2 regions of the Pseudomonas sp. NBRC 111131 genome follow, and region 2 is predicted to be linked to the other one. Evidence: riboswitches for the same ligand, from Rfam matches in the RefSeq annotation. Region 2 holds a riboswitch; the other holds the start of a gene.
The links. A riboswitch is a leader RNA that binds a small molecule or an ion and turns the genes downstream of it on or off. The one in region 2 is predicted to bind thiamine pyrophosphate.
Positions count from the first base shown of each region.

Region 1: it holds a riboswitch for thiamine pyrophosphate, as region 2 does, so the genes downstream of both, thiC (phosphomethylpyrimidine synthase ThiC) here and APH34_RS19645 (TenA family protein) in region 2, are expected to answer to the same signal.

Region 1 is NZ_BCBH01000004.1:165,621-172,812, reverse strand. Features, by position in the region: gene APH34_RS05985 (FAD-binding oxidoreductase) at 1-769, opposite strand, end outside; gene APH34_RS05980 (multidrug efflux SMR transporter) at 872-1,204, opposite strand; gene APH34_RS05975 (LysR family transcriptional regulator) at 1,292-2,182, shown strand; gene waaA (lipid IV(A) 3-deoxy-D-manno-octulosonic acid transferase) at 2,194-3,465, shown strand; gene APH34_RS05965 (TolC family outer membrane protein) at 3,537-4,973, opposite strand; TPP riboswitch at 5,135-5,241, shown strand; gene thiC (phosphomethylpyrimidine synthase ThiC) at 5,400-7,192, shown strand, end outside.
Region 2 is NZ_BCBH01000023.1:59,711-66,902, reverse strand. Features, by position in the region: gene APH34_RS19650 (bifunctional diguanylate cyclase/phosphodiesterase) at 1-1,802, opposite strand, end outside; TPP riboswitch at 1,942-2,056, shown strand; gene APH34_RS19645 (TenA family protein) at 2,136-2,783, shown strand; gene tenA (thiaminase II) at 2,780-3,445, shown strand; gene APH34_RS19635 (DNA-binding protein) at 3,800-4,783, shown strand; gene APH34_RS29595 (DUF6021 family protein) at 4,841-5,014, shown strand; gene APH34_RS19630 (hypothetical protein) at 5,081-5,356, opposite strand; gene APH34_RS19625 (DUF4142 domain-containing protein) at 5,380-5,880, opposite strand; gene APH34_RS19620 (hypothetical protein) at 6,050-6,292, shown strand; gene xth (exodeoxyribonuclease III) at 6,289-7,083, shown strand; gene APH34_RS19610 (GNAT family N-acetyltransferase) at 7,107-7,192, opposite strand, start outside.

The sequences.
Region 1 (7,192 bases), on a different contig from region 2:
TGATGGTCACGCGGGGTTTGGTGCCACCGCCCAGGCAGTGGGCATACAGGGGTTTCAGGTTGGCGCCTTTGGCCATGACCATATGCAGCGGCCGGGTCTGCATGGCCGGCTGGTTCAGGCCCAGGGCGTGCAGCAATGCTTCGGTGCCCGCGCCAGCGCTGAGCACGATGCGCTGGGCGCGAATGTCGCGGTCATCCACGCGCAGGCCCACCAGCTGGTCGCCTTCGCGCAAGGGTTCGATATGTTCCCCGGCCAGCACGCTGTCGCCGGCCAGTTCGGCCAGGTTGGCCAACAGGCTGGGCACGTCGATGACCAGCTCCGCCAGGCGATAGACCTTGCCCTTGAAGGCACGGTCTTGCAGCGCCAGCGGCAGTTGTTCGCCCTTGACCTGTTCGACCCGGGTGCGCACAGCCTTGCTGGCGAAGAAACTGGTGAGGTTGCCGGCCAGGGTGCCAGGTGACCATAGATAGTGGGCATCGGAAAGCAGGCGGGTATGGCCGAGGTCCAACTCGCCGTTGCCGGCCAGGGCCTCACGCCAACGGCGTGGCATATCGGCAATGGCTTCCGAGGCTCCGGTCAGGGCGCCGTGCAGGGCGTACTTGGTGCCGCCGTGGATGATGCCCTGGGACTTGATGGTCTGCTCGCCGCCCAGGCTGGCACGTTCCACCAGCACGGTCGAGTAACCTAGGCGGCGCAGGCGCGCATTCAGCCACAGGCCTGCGACCCCGGCGCCGACGATCAGCACGTCAGTGGAAATGGCGGTTGGCATGGCGGTACCTCGAAGACTGGGACAGCTGGCAAGTATACAGGGTCGAGCCGGCATGAGCTTTGCGAGGGAGGCTTTGCCGCCCCGCACCCGCTCAGGCAATCATCAATGCCCGGCAGTCTTCGAGAACAGCTGAATCACCACCACGCCGCCAACGATCATCGCCATCCCCAGCATCGCCGGTACATCGAGCTTCTGCCCATAGATCACCAGGGCTGCCACGCTGATCAGCACGATCCCCAGCCCGGACCACACCGCATAGGCGATACCCACCGGAATGCTACGCACCACCAAGGTGAGCATCCAGAACGCGATCGCATAGCCGCACACCATCAGCAGCAACGGCAGCGGTGTGCTCAGGCCTTTCACGGCCTTCATGGAAGCGGTGGCGATGACTTCGGCACAGATGGCGATAGCAAGGTAGGTGTAGGCGTTCATGGTACGTTTCTCCGGTGACTGGTCGGGCATTCTAGACGTTACCTGGATGCGGTAAAGTCATTACCTATCGCTTATGGGGATAGGTTGATGGCCGAACAGTGGAACCTTGATCAACTGCGCATCTTCGTGCGCGTGGCCGAACTGCGGTCGTTTTCCGCCGTAGCGCGAGAGCAGCGTCGTGCCCAGTCGGCGATCAGCAGCGCCATCGCCCTGCTCGAAGCAGACCTGGGCGTAAGCCTGTTCGACCGCAGCAGTGGGCGCCAGCCCAAATTGACCGAAAACGGCAACGCATTGCTGGAGGATGCCCGCGAACTGTTGCGCCAGTGCGAACGACTGGACGGCCGCGCCCTGGCCTTGATGCGCGGGCAGGAAGCGTTACTGCGGGTGGCCCAGGACGAGGCGATGCCTTACCAGCCGGTCATCGACAGCCTCGACGAACTGGCCCGCCGTTATCCGTACCTGGAGGTGCAACTGGCCAGCGGGGCCCAAGGCGATGTCGCCCGCAAACTGGCGGAGCGGCGTGCCGACCTGGGCCTGTTCTTTCACCATGAAAGCATCCCCTCATCACTTGAGCGGCGGACCCTGGGCAGTGTGGAGATGGTCACGGTATGTGCGGTCGACCACCCGCTGGCGCGCCAGCGGCACGTCACCCGCCAGCAGTTGGCCCGTCATCGCCAGTTGCTGATTACCCCGCAGCAAAGCGGCTACCCGGGCGGTGAGGCCATCAGCCCGCAGGTGTGGCGTGCCGACAGCTTCTACGCCATGGCCGAGTTGCTGATGCGTGGCCTGGGCTGGGCTTGGCTGCCGAGGCATGTGGTGCAGTACCCCACCTACCAGGCGCACATGGTCGAACTGGCCACTCAATGGCGGCCACCGGCATTGGTCGTCGAACTGGCCTGGCGCCGGGACGAGCCGCTGGGCCCGGCCGCGCAATGGCTGGCCGAGCGCTTTGCAGTGCACCTGCGCGCGATCGGGTAAACTTCGCCGCCATGAACAGATCACTCTATACCCTGCTGTTTCACCTGGGCCTGCCGCTGGTTGCGCTGCGCCTGTACCTGCGTGCGCGCAAGGCGCCGGCCTATGGCCAGCGTATCGGTGAGCGCTTTGCCCGCAACCTGCCGGCCATGCGCCAGGGCGGCATATGGGTGCATGCCGTCTCGGTCGGCGAGAGCATCGCCGCGGCGCCCATGGTGCGCGCCTTGCTCAAGGCGTATCCGGACTTGCCGGTCACCCTCACCTGCATGACCCCCACCGGCTCAGAACGCATTCGCGCCCTGTTCGCCGATGAGCCGCGCGTCCAGCATTGCTACCTGCCTTACGATCTGCCATGGGCGGCGGGGCGTTTTCTCGACCATGTGCGCCCGCGTCTGGGCATCATCATGGAAACCGAGCTGTGGCCCAACCACATCCACCAGTGCGCCAAGCGCGGTATCCCGGTGGCCTTGGCCAATGCACGGTTGTCCGAGCGCTCTGCCCGTGGCTATGCGCGTTTCGCCAGCCTGACGCGACCGATGCTCGCCGAGATGAGCCTGATCGCGGTACAGACCGAAACCGAAGCGCAGCGCTTTCGCGACCTCGGCGCGCGTCCCGCATGCGTGCAGGTGACCGGCTCGATCAAGTTCGACCTGAAGATCGATGGGCAACTGCTGCCGCGCGCCAAGGCGCTGCGCGAACAGTGGGGTGCAGCCCAGCGCCCGGTGTGGATCGCCGCCAGCACCCATGAGGGTGAAGATGCTCTGATCCTGCAGGCGCATCAGCAGTTGCTGCAGGCGCATGGCGATGCTCTGCTGATCCTGGTGCCGCGCCACCCCGAGCGGTTCGATGCGGTGCATGCCTTGTGCGCCGAGCAGTTCACCACCGTGCGCCGCTCTGCCGGCGCTGCTGTCGACAGCCACGTCCGCGTACTGCTCGGCGATACCATGGGCGAATTGCTGTTCCTCTATGCCCTGGCCGACATCGCCTTCGTCGGCGGCAGCCTGGTCGCCACCGGTGGCCACAACCCGCTGGAGCCCGCGGCGCTGGCATTGCCGGTGCTCATGGGGCCATATGTGTTCAACTTCCTCGAAATCAGCGCGATGCTGCGCGAGGCGGGGGCGTTGCAGCAGGTCGACAATGCCGATGGGCTGGCGGAAGCCGTGCGCCGGTTGATCGAGCTGCCGCAAGATGCCCAACGCATGGGCGAGGCGGGAAGGGCGGTGATGCAGGCCAATCAGGGGGCGTTGCAACGCTTGCTCGATAGGTTGGGCAAACTCATCGGCTGATACCTCGGGGCCGCTTTGCGGCCCTGTCGCGACAAAAGGCCGCCCCTACAACGATTGTGCGAAGCTCCAGGTCAAGGGCGACGCTCGAAGTTCTTGGCTGCGGCAGCCGCCAGGTCCGGTGGCAGGAAGTCCTTGTCCGGGTTGTAGTCGGGCTTGAGGTAGCGCTTCAGGTCTGCCAGGTCCTGTGGGCTCAAGGTCCCCGCTGCCTGCTTCAGGCTCAGGTTGTCGAGAATGTAGTCATAGCGGCTGTTGTTGTAGTCACGCACCGAGGTGTACAGCTGGCGCTGGGCATCGAGCACGTCGACGATGTTGCGAGTACCGACCTGATAGCCGATTTCGGTGGCTTCCAGCGCGCTCTGGTTGGACACGATCGATTGCTTGCGGGCCTGCACCTGCTCGACATCGGTGTTCACCGCGCGGTGCAGGTTGCGGGTGTTCTCCACCACCTGGCGGCGCAGGCTTTCGCGTTGCTGTTCACTCTGGTTCAGGCGCTGGTAGGCCTCGCGCACTTGCGAGCTGGTCAGGCCGCCGCTGTAGATCGGGATGTTCAACTGCAGGCCGATGGAGGTCTGCTCCACGTCTCCGCTGTAACGCACACCTGGCTGCGGCGCCGGATTGCTGAAACCGAGGTTGTCGTTGTCGCCTTTCTCGTAGCGTGCCACGGCATCGAGCGTTGGTGCGTGGCCGGCCTTGCGCTGGCGCAGGGTTTCTTCGGCGGCGGCAACGGCGTGGTTGGTCGCCAGCAGGTTGAGGTTCTGCCGCCCGGCGGTTTCCACCCAGGCCTTGGCGTCATTGGGGATCGGTACCTGCACGGGCAAGGTATGGACCACGCCCTGGATGGCGGTGTACTCGCGGTTGGTCAGCGTCACCAGGGCTTCGAAGGCATCCTGCACCTGGCGCTCGGCAATGATCCGGTTGGCCCGGGCAGTGTCGTAGCTGGCCTGTGACTGCAAGACGTCGGTCTTGTCGGAGAGGCCGACGTCGAATCGTTCGTTGGACTGGTCCAGCTGGCGCTTGAACGCGGCCTCTTCGGCCTTGGTGGCAGCCAGGTTGTCCTGGGCGCGGAGCACGGCGAAGTAATTTTGCGCGGTTTGCAGGATCAGGTTCTGCTCGGTGGCCGACAGCTCCAGTGCCGCCTGTTCATTGACCGCCTCAGCCGCCTGCAACTGGAACCAGCGATCGGCACGGAAGATCGGTTGCGACAGGGTCGCGCTCCAGGCATTGCCGCTGCGGTTGGAGGTAATCGACGGTTCATCGAACTTGGTGCGGCTATTGAGCATCTCGGCGCCGGCCGACAGGTTCGGTAACAGGCCGGCGCGGGCCTGGGGCACCACTTCGCGACGAGCGCCATAGTCGGCGCGGGCAGCGGCAAGGTCGGCGTTGTTGTCGACCGCTTCCTGGTAGACGCTGACCAGGTCGGTTTTCACTGTAGTGGGCACATCCGCTGCCCAGACCACTGCGTTGGACGCACAAGACACGGCTATCGCCAGTGAGAGTTTGCGCAGCATAGGGGCAATCCTTGTACGAAAGATAATTACTAAACTGTTGAGTTTTGAGCGATGAGGCAGTGTAGTGCCATGCGCACCCGGCAACAATCGTTGCCTGCGCCTTTCATCAGCCCTGTGTTCAACCTGCTTGGCTTTGCCGACCCCACCAGTCTAGACTGCGCATGTTCTTGTCGGGGTGCCTTGATGCAAAGGCTGAGATCGCAAAGTTGCGGATCCCGTTGAACCTGATCAGGTTAGCGCCTGCGTAGGGAACAAGATTGCTCGCCTTCCCGGGGAGCCTCTTGTGCCAGGTCCGGGATTGTCACAGCTCATGCAGCTCAAGGCACCTCCCCGTTTCCGGCACTGCACACCCGTCAAGGGGTGCGTCCGCGTCTTTCAGGTTCTCCCCGACATTCCACCGCTAGGAAGCTGTCTGGAGAGCCTGTGATGAGCAAACAAGAAAAAACGATCAACCTCAGCGAATCGGCGCAAGTCGATCAGCAGTCCGTGCAACCCTTCCCCCGTTCGCGCAAGGTGTATGTCGAAGGCTCGCGCCCGGACATCCGCGTGCCCATGCGCGAGATCAGCCTGCACGACACCCCCACCGATTTCGGCGGCGAATCCAATGCCCCGGTGTTGGTCTATGACACCTCCGGCCCGTACACCGATCCCAGCGTCATCATCGATGTGCGCAAGGGCCTGGCCGATGTGCGCTCGGCCTGGATCGACGCCCGTGGCGACACCGAGCGCCTGGGTGGCTTGAGCTCCAACTTCGGCCAGCAACGCCTGAACGACGCTGAGCTTGCCAAGCTGCGTTTCGCCCATGTGCGTAACCCACGCCGGGCCAAGGCCGGTGCCAACGTCACGCAGATGCACTACGCCCGCCAGGGCATCATCACCGCCGAGATGGAGTACGTTGCCATCCGCGAGAACATGAAGCTGCAGGAGGCACGCGCCGCCGGTTTGCTCAGCCAGCAACACGCCGGCCACAGTTTCGGCGCAAGCATTCCGAATGCAATCACCGCTGAGTTCGTGCGTGAGGAAATTGCCCGCGGCCGCGCGATCATCCCGGCCAACATCAACCACCCTGAGCTGGAGCCGATGATCATCGGCCGCAACTTCCTGGTGAAGATCAACGGCAACATCGGCAACAGCGCCCTGGGCTCCTCGATCGAGGAAGAAGTGGCCAAGCTGACCTGGGGTATTCGCTGGGGCTCGGACACCGTCATGGACCTGTCCACCGGCAAGCACATTCACGAAACCCGCGAGTGGATCATCCGCAACTCGCCGGTGCCGATCGGCACCGTGCCGATCTACCAGGCCTTGGAAAAGGTGGGTGGCGTTGCCGAGGATCTGACCTGGGAGCTGTTCCGCGACACCTTGATCGAGCAGGCCGAGCAGGGCGTGGACTACTTCACCATCCATGCCGGCGTGCTGCTGCGCTACGTGCCATTGACCGCCAAGCGCGTCACCGGCATCGTCAGCCGTGGTGGTTCGATCATGGCCAAGTGGTGCCTTGCCCATCATCAGGAGAACTTCCTGTACACGCACTTCGACGAAATCTGCGAAATCATGAAGGCCTACGATGTCAGCTTCTCGCTGGGTGATGGCCTGCGCCCGGGCTCGATCGCCGATGCCAACGATGCGGCGCAGTTCGGTGAGCTGGAGACCCTCGGCGAATTGACCAAGATCGCCTGGAAGCACGACGTGCAATGCATGATCGAAGGCCCGGGCCATGTGCCGATGCAGTTGATCAAGGAAAACATGGACAAGCAGCTGGAGTGCTGCGACGAGGCGCCATTCTACACCCTCGGCCCACTGACCACCGACATCGCCCCGGGTTATGACCACATCACCTCGGGCATCGGTGCCGCGATGATTGGCTGGTTCGGCTGTGCCATGCTCTGCTACGTCACACCCAAGGAGCACCTGGGGCTGCCGAACAAGGATGACGTCAAGACCGGCATCATCACCTACAAGATCGCTGCCCATGCCGCTGACCTGGCCAAGGGCCACCCGGGCGCGCAGATCCGTGACAACGCCTTGTCCAAGGCACGCTTCGAGTTCCGCTGGGAAGACCAGTTCAACCTGGGCCTGGACCCGGACACGGCACGCGCCTTCCACGACGAGACCCTGCCGAAGGAATCGGCCAAGGTGGCGCACTTCTGCTCGATGTGCGGGCCGAAGTTCTGCTCGATGAAGATTACCCAGGAAGTGCGTGAATACGCTGCCAACCAGCG
Region 2 (7,192 bases):
GCCAGGCGGCTCTCCCGGCCCTGCGCGCCCCATCGAGCCAGCTCTTCGCAGGCCAGGCGCAACACTTCCCAGCCCAGGTCGATGATAAAACCGCTGCGTTCGGCCAGGTCGATGAAACGGTCAGGGTAGAGCAGGCCGAACTCCGGGTGGTCCCAGCGCACCAAGGCTTCGTAGCCCAGCACCTGCTGGGTATCCAAACGTATTTGCGGCTGGTAATGCAGCACGAACTGGCGCTCGGTCAACGCGTTGCCGAAGGCTTGCTCCAGGGTAAAGGCCTGGATATCGGAAAGGTTCAATGACGGGTCGAAGAAGCGATACTGGGCACGGCCGGCCTGCTTGGCCGAGTACATCGCCGCGTCGGCGCAGCGGATCAGGCTGTCGATTTCCTGGCCATCACGCGGGCAGATGCTGACGCCGACACTGGGGCTGGTATTGACCTCCTGGCCGTCCAGCGCGTAGGTGGCCGACAACTTCTGCACCAGGTTGCGCACCCAGGCATTGATTTGCTCTTCGCTGCGCTCGCCGGCCAGCAGCACGACGAATTCGTCGCCACCAAAGCGCGAGGCTTCGTCGCCCGGCTCGAGCAGGCGCTGGATGCGCCCGGCCACGGCCTGCAGCAGCAAATCGCCGATCTTGTGCCCGAGCGAGTCATTGATCGACTTGAAGCGGTCCATGTCGATGAACAAGATGGCCATCAGCCGGCGTTTACCGCGCTGCCGGGTCAGCACCGTGCCCGCCACCTCGACGAACTGACGACGGTTGTGCAAGCCGCTGAGGTGATCGGTGGCGGCGGCATGGCTGCTGCGTCGGTGTTCGTCCTCCAGGCGCCCGATCAGTTGCTGATTGACCTGCTGCGCAAGCTCCAGGGCGCTGAACGCCTCCTGGCGCTTGCGCAGCAGCCGCAACGTCCACGCCAGGCTGGCGAGGATCATCAAGGTCATGCTCAGGTTGAGCCAGAACTGGCGTGAGTAGGCCAGGGCAGAGGGCGCCAGAATTTCATCGTAGCGTTGGCTGACGACAATGCTGAAGCCACGTTCGGCGACACGCCGGTACAGGCTCTGATAGGCCTCGCCAGAGGCATATTGCGTGAGCTGCCCTGATTCGACGCCTGAGCCGGGCACGCCTGGCTCGAAGCTGTCGCCGGCCCCGATCACGCCATGGGTGTCGATGCGCAGCCGCTCCTGGCCGTCGTCCTGCACCAGGCGTATCAGCCCGGTGGTGCCCAGGTCGATATGCTGGAACAGTACCGCCAGGTAGCCGATGTCGAGCTGCACGAGGAGGATGGTGTCGATTTCACGGCTTGGCAGGCTGGTCAAGGGCAGCAGGAAGGGCAGTCGCCAGTTTGGTGTGTCGGACGGGGCCACACGCGGCAGGAACGCTTTGAAACCATAGCGGGCGACGTGCACGTTCAATTGCTGCAGCCAGGGGGCTGGCAGCACGGGGGCTTCGTCGCCGTGGCTGGCCGAAAGCAGGCGGCCGTGCCGGTCATAAAGGCCCATGCGCTTGAACACTGGGTCCTCGGCCAGCAGCCGGGCGAGGCTGAGGTTACCCTGGTGCAGCACCTTCATATCCTCCTGGGTCACCCGGCCGACGGCCTGTGCGCGGTCTACCAGTTGGCGCAGGCTCTGGGCAACGATGCTGGCCAGGTTCAGGTGCTCAACGGCCTTGGCGGACAGCGCGTCCTGGCGCGCGGCGGCCTTCTGGGCGAAATGCAGCCCCCAGAGAAAGGTCAGGGTGGCTGCGCAGAGCATCAGGATCAACAGGCGCAACAGGCCTGTAGACGAGAGAGAACGGCGGATCACTGCTGGTATTCCCGACCCGGGGTGAAGGCGGAAAAATACGACAATAAGATGACAGCATAATGACTAGTGGCGATGTGCCTTTAGCCTTGTGGGCGTCGATCAGGCCAGTGGCAACGGCCGTCGATCTGCTGTATACCTGCACTCCACCAAGGGGAGCCCGGCAACGGGCTGAGAAACCGCTGGCAACTGCAGCGCGGTGACCCTTCGAACCTGATCCGGATCATGCCGGCGAAGGGATGGGACTGCCGACCTGCCTTTTTGCCGGCCTCACTGCGAGGCCGCTCCATGCCCCACTCGAACGGTCTCGCTGTCACCTCAATGGAGGACAGCACCATGACCGAACGTTTCACCCAAATCCTGCGCCGTCAGAGCGAACCGACCTGGTCGGCTGCCGTGGGCCATCGCTTCGTCACCGAGCTCTGCAACGGCAGCGTGGCCGACCCGTTCATGATCCGCTACCTGGTTCAGGACCATCGCTTCATCGACAGCTTCCTGACCTTGCTCGGTGCGGCGATCGCCACCGCCGACACCTTTGAGGCTCGGCTGCGCTTCGGTCGCTTCGCCGGCATGATCTCGAGCGACGAAAACACCTATTTCCTGCGCGCGTTCGAAGCCTTGGACGTCAGCCCCGCGCAACGCAACGAGCCCGCGGACAGCGGGCCGACTGCCGGCTTCAAGGCCATCATGCGCGAAGCGGCGGCTACCCGGTCCTATGCGGCCGCGCTGGCGGTGCTGAACGTGGCAGAAGGGCTGTACCTGGACTGGGCCAGCAAGGCGCCGAAACCACTGCCGGCCAACTTCGTCTACGCCGAGTGGATCACCCTGCACGACAACCCGGCATTTGCCGAATTCGTTGCCTTCCTGCAGGCCGAACTGGACCGGGTAGGGCCACAGGAGGCAGCACTGAGCAGCGACTTCTACTCACGTACCGTGGCGCTGGAGCTTGCCTTTTTCGACGCCATTTACGATGAGGAAGCCTGAGCATGGATATTTTCGAGCGCCTCAAAGCTGCAACCGCGCCGCAGTGGGCCCGCTATGTCGACCACGATTTTGTGCGGCAGATGGGTGAGGGCACCTTGGCCGAGGAGGCCTTCCGCACCTACCTGGTTCAGGACTACCTGTTCCTGATCCAGTTCGCCCGCGCCTGGGCACTGGCGGCCTATAAAAGCAGGACCCCCGCAGATATCCGCGCCGCCCAGGCTGGCCTGGCAGCCATTCTCGACGAGACCGAGCTGCACCTGCGGCTTTGCGCGCGTTGGGGGCTGTCGCAAGCCGATATCGCAGCCGCTCCGGAGCATCAGGCCACGGTGGCCTACACCCGCTACGTGCTCGACTGCGGCGCCGCCGGCGACCTGCTGGAGCTGCATGCAGCCTTGGCACCGTGTGTGATTGGCTACGCCGAAATCGGGCGCGTGCTGGCCGAGCGGATCGGTGACCTGAGTGACCATCCTTACCGCGAATGGATCGGGGAGTATGCCGGTGAGGCCTACCAGGACGTGGCGGCGTCGGCACGCAAGCACCTCGATGACCTGGCGGCGCGCAGCATGACTGAGCAGCGCTTCATCGAGCTGGCCGCGATCTTTGGCCAGGCATCGCGGTTGGAGGCCGACTTCTGGCAAATGGGCCTCGACAGCCAAGGTTGATGCGCTTACGCGCTGCCTGGCGCTTTACAGCCTCAACAGTAAATGGGTACCACGCGGTACCCATTCACTGCCCGCTTTAGCCCCGCACTATAAGGTCGCGCCGCCCGGCGCCGACCTGCTCCCCCTTCAATCCATCCCCACCTGCCTGCGCCTATTTGCGCCGCCGCACCCTGGCCGGGTGCTTTGTGTACTGCTCCTACGGCAGCCACCTCCCACACCCAGAATTCGTGCTATCTCATGCGATAAGCCGTGATTATTAAACCTTAGTAAGTGCTTGAATTTCCGTGCGAGGAGGGTGAGAATTCCCATGTAAATACATGGTACGTACCATGATACGAAATCGTAGGAGCATTCATGGCCCGGGGCGGTATTAACAAAGCGGTAGTGCAGCAGGCACGGCAGGTATTGATCGCTCGGGGTGAGTACCCGAGCATCGATGCTGTACGTATCGAACTGGGCAACACCGGCTCCAAAACCACTATCCATCGTTACCTCAAGGAGCTTGAGGAGCACAAACCTGCCGCGCTGCAGGGTGCCCCAGCACTGAGCGACACGCTGGGCAAGCTGGTGGGGCAGTTGGCAGACCAGCTTCAGGAGGAGGCGGATGCCCGCGTCGAGCAGGCGCAAGCGGCTTTCAACGAACAGCGCGAACAGCTCGAGGCGCAGTTGCACCTGGCCCAGCAGGCATTGGCCACCGCACACCAGCAACTGCAGATACAGGCCGCAGCACTCGCTGCCGAATCGGAGCGCCTGGTAGCCACCCAGAGCACGTTGCAGGCCGAACAACTGCGCAGCGCCAGCCTGAATCAATCACTTGGGGAGTTGCAGGTGCGCCTGGCCGACAAGGACGAGCAGGTGCGCTCACTGGAAGACAAGCACCGCCACGCCCGGGATGCCCTTGAGCACTACCGAAGCGCCAGCCGCGAACAACGCGAGCAAGACCAGCGCCGGCATGAAGCCCAGCTGCAGCAGCTGCAGGTGGAGTTGCGCCAGTTGCAGCAAGGCATGATCGTCAAACAGGACGAACTGACCCGCCTGCACCGCGACAACGAGCGCTTGCTCGGTGAACATCGACAGGCCTGCAGTGAACGCAAGGCGCTGGATGAGTTGCTGGAGCAGCGGGACGCGCAGATCCAGGGTTTGCGTACGATCCTGGCGCAGGCACAGGGCGCCAGCGAAGAAATGCGCCGGCAATTGCAGGTGCAGGAGCAGCACCTGGAAGACAAACGGGGTATCTGTGCGGAGCAGGGCAGGCAATTGCAGTTTCTGCAGGGTGAGCTGGTCAAGCGGGATGAAGCACTTAAGGACTGTCGGCAGCAGTTGGCAGCCGGCAAATAAAATCAAACTTCGAGCGGCATTCACACTCTTCCTAAGACACCCAAGGGAGACTGTTACATGACCAAGCCAACCCAGCAGCCGGAAAAAGGGCAGGGCCCGCATTCCTCCGATAAAGCCAGCAAGAACCACGAGCTGGGTTTTGACCCGGACTCACCAGACCTTGACGACCCGCAAGTAGACCCTACAGGGCCAGCGATAGCGCCAAGGGATGAGGAGAAGAAGCACAAGTAGCCTTCTTCATCGATACCGGCGGCAGCGGGCAACCCCGCTGCTACCTGGTTTGCGCTTAGGGTGCGCCTACGTCTGTGAACGGTCTGTCTGTGCACCGTCCGCCTGCTTGGCGGCGTCCACGCCGGCTGCCGACAATTTGATCGGGTAGCTCAAGCTCAGTTGGTGTTCCTCGTCCACCGCCACACTGCCGTCCTGGATCAGGCCATGTTCCTGCAAGGTCTTGAGCATGCCTGCCACCGCCTTTTCGCCGCGGTAGTTGTCCAGTACTTCCTTGCCCAACCCATGGGGATGAGCGTGGAGCAGGCGGGTGAGGATTTCGCTACGCAGTGCATCGTTAGTCATGAGAGCCTCGTGCAATGGGTCGATTATTTGCCGTGTTTGGCCTGAAGCGCCTTGGCCTGTTCCAGATGGTGTTCCAGGGTAGGCAAGGTGTCACTGGCGAAAGCTTTCAGCTCGGGCTTGTCGGACGAAGCCGCTTCCTTCTTGAACAGTTCCACCGCCTTTTCATGGGCATCGACCTGGTTGTTGACATACGACTTGTCGAACGACTCGTCACGCCATTGCAAGATCATTTTTTTGACCTTGTCGGTCAGCGCTGCATCGTCCGGCACCTTGATATCCAGCTTGCGGGCAATGTCGCCGAGCTTCTGGTTAGCCTTGGTATGGTCGGTCACCATCTGCTGGGCGAAGGTCTTGATTTCGGCGTTCTGGCTCTTTTCCAGTGCCAGGTTGCCGGTAACGACCTCGGCAATGCCTGCCTCGGTGGCGGCATCGACAAAGTCATCGGAAGTGGCGGCCATCACTTGCCAGGACGCCATGCCCAGCACCATTGACAAGCCCACGCGTTTGATCAACAGATTGCTCATGTCTCTCTCCTTGCTACCGTGGCGCGACCTCGTTTGTCGCTTACGGTTGAGCCCGCTCTGCGGCCATAGGTTTAATTTTTTTTGCACCCAGGCGTACGTCGCACGATCACGTGGAACGATGCGCAGCGCACAGGCTCACACATTCAAAGGTTTGCAAAGGAGTAGCGCCATGAGCATCGAACGCAGTATTCCTGAGCTTGAGGCCTGGTATGCCCAATACGACGATGACAGTTATCGGCTTGAGTCGCCCGATGCCTACTACGAAGGGCTGGTCCATACCGCCGAAGCGCTGCTCAATGACGGCGCGATCGAATGGGATGACTGGGTGGCGCTCAAGGCGCTCGCCGATGAGGCGCAACTGGGTGCATTGCCCGACGCCGTACAGGCCCACGTGGATGACCCGGACGCATGAAAGCCCTGCGCATCGCCACCTTCAACATCAATGGCATCCGCAGCCGGCTGCCGGCACTGCTGGCCTGGCTGGACCGGGAAAAGCCCGACATTGCCTGCCTGCAGGAACTCAAAGCCGCGGACCAGCAGTTTCCTCGGGAGGCTATTGAAGCCGCCGGGTATGGCTGCTTGCACCACGGTCAGCCCGCGTGGAACGGTGTCGCCATCCTGGCCAGGGATAGCCAGCCCCTGGAAGTGCGCCGAGGCCTGCCGGGCATGGAAGACGACAGCCAGAGCCGTTATCTGGAAGCGGCAGTTCACGGCTTGCTGGTAGGCTGTCTGTACCTGCCCAACGGCAACCCGCAACCGGGCCCTAAATTCGATTACAAGCTGCGCTGGTTCGAGCGCCTACTCGCCCATGCGCGCAGCCTGCAGGGCAGCGGTCATCCAACGGTGCTGGCGGGTGACTTCAACGTCGTGCCTACCGACTTCGACATCTATAACCCTCGCTCCTGGCAAAAGGATGCATTGCTGCAACCAGAATCGCGTCAGTGTTACCAGGCTTTGTTGGAGCAGGGCTGGACCGACGCCATTCGCCATCTGCATCCTGACGCGCGCGTCTATACCTTCTGGGACTATTTTCGCAATCACTGGGCACGCAATGCCGGGCTGCGCATCGATCATCTGTTGCTCAACCCTGAGCTTGCGCCCTACCTCAAGGCCGCCGGAGTGGATGCCTGGGTTCGTAATGAAGCCAAGGCCAGCGACCATGCACCGGTGTGGATCGAGCTGGGTACGCGCAAGCAGCGCTGAGTGGTAGCGCTGCATCCAAAGGGTTATTCCACGCGCAAGCGCATGGCGCATCTGCCGGCCAGACCATGAGCCGCCTCGCTGGCCAGAATGCTGCGCAAACGGGGGCTCA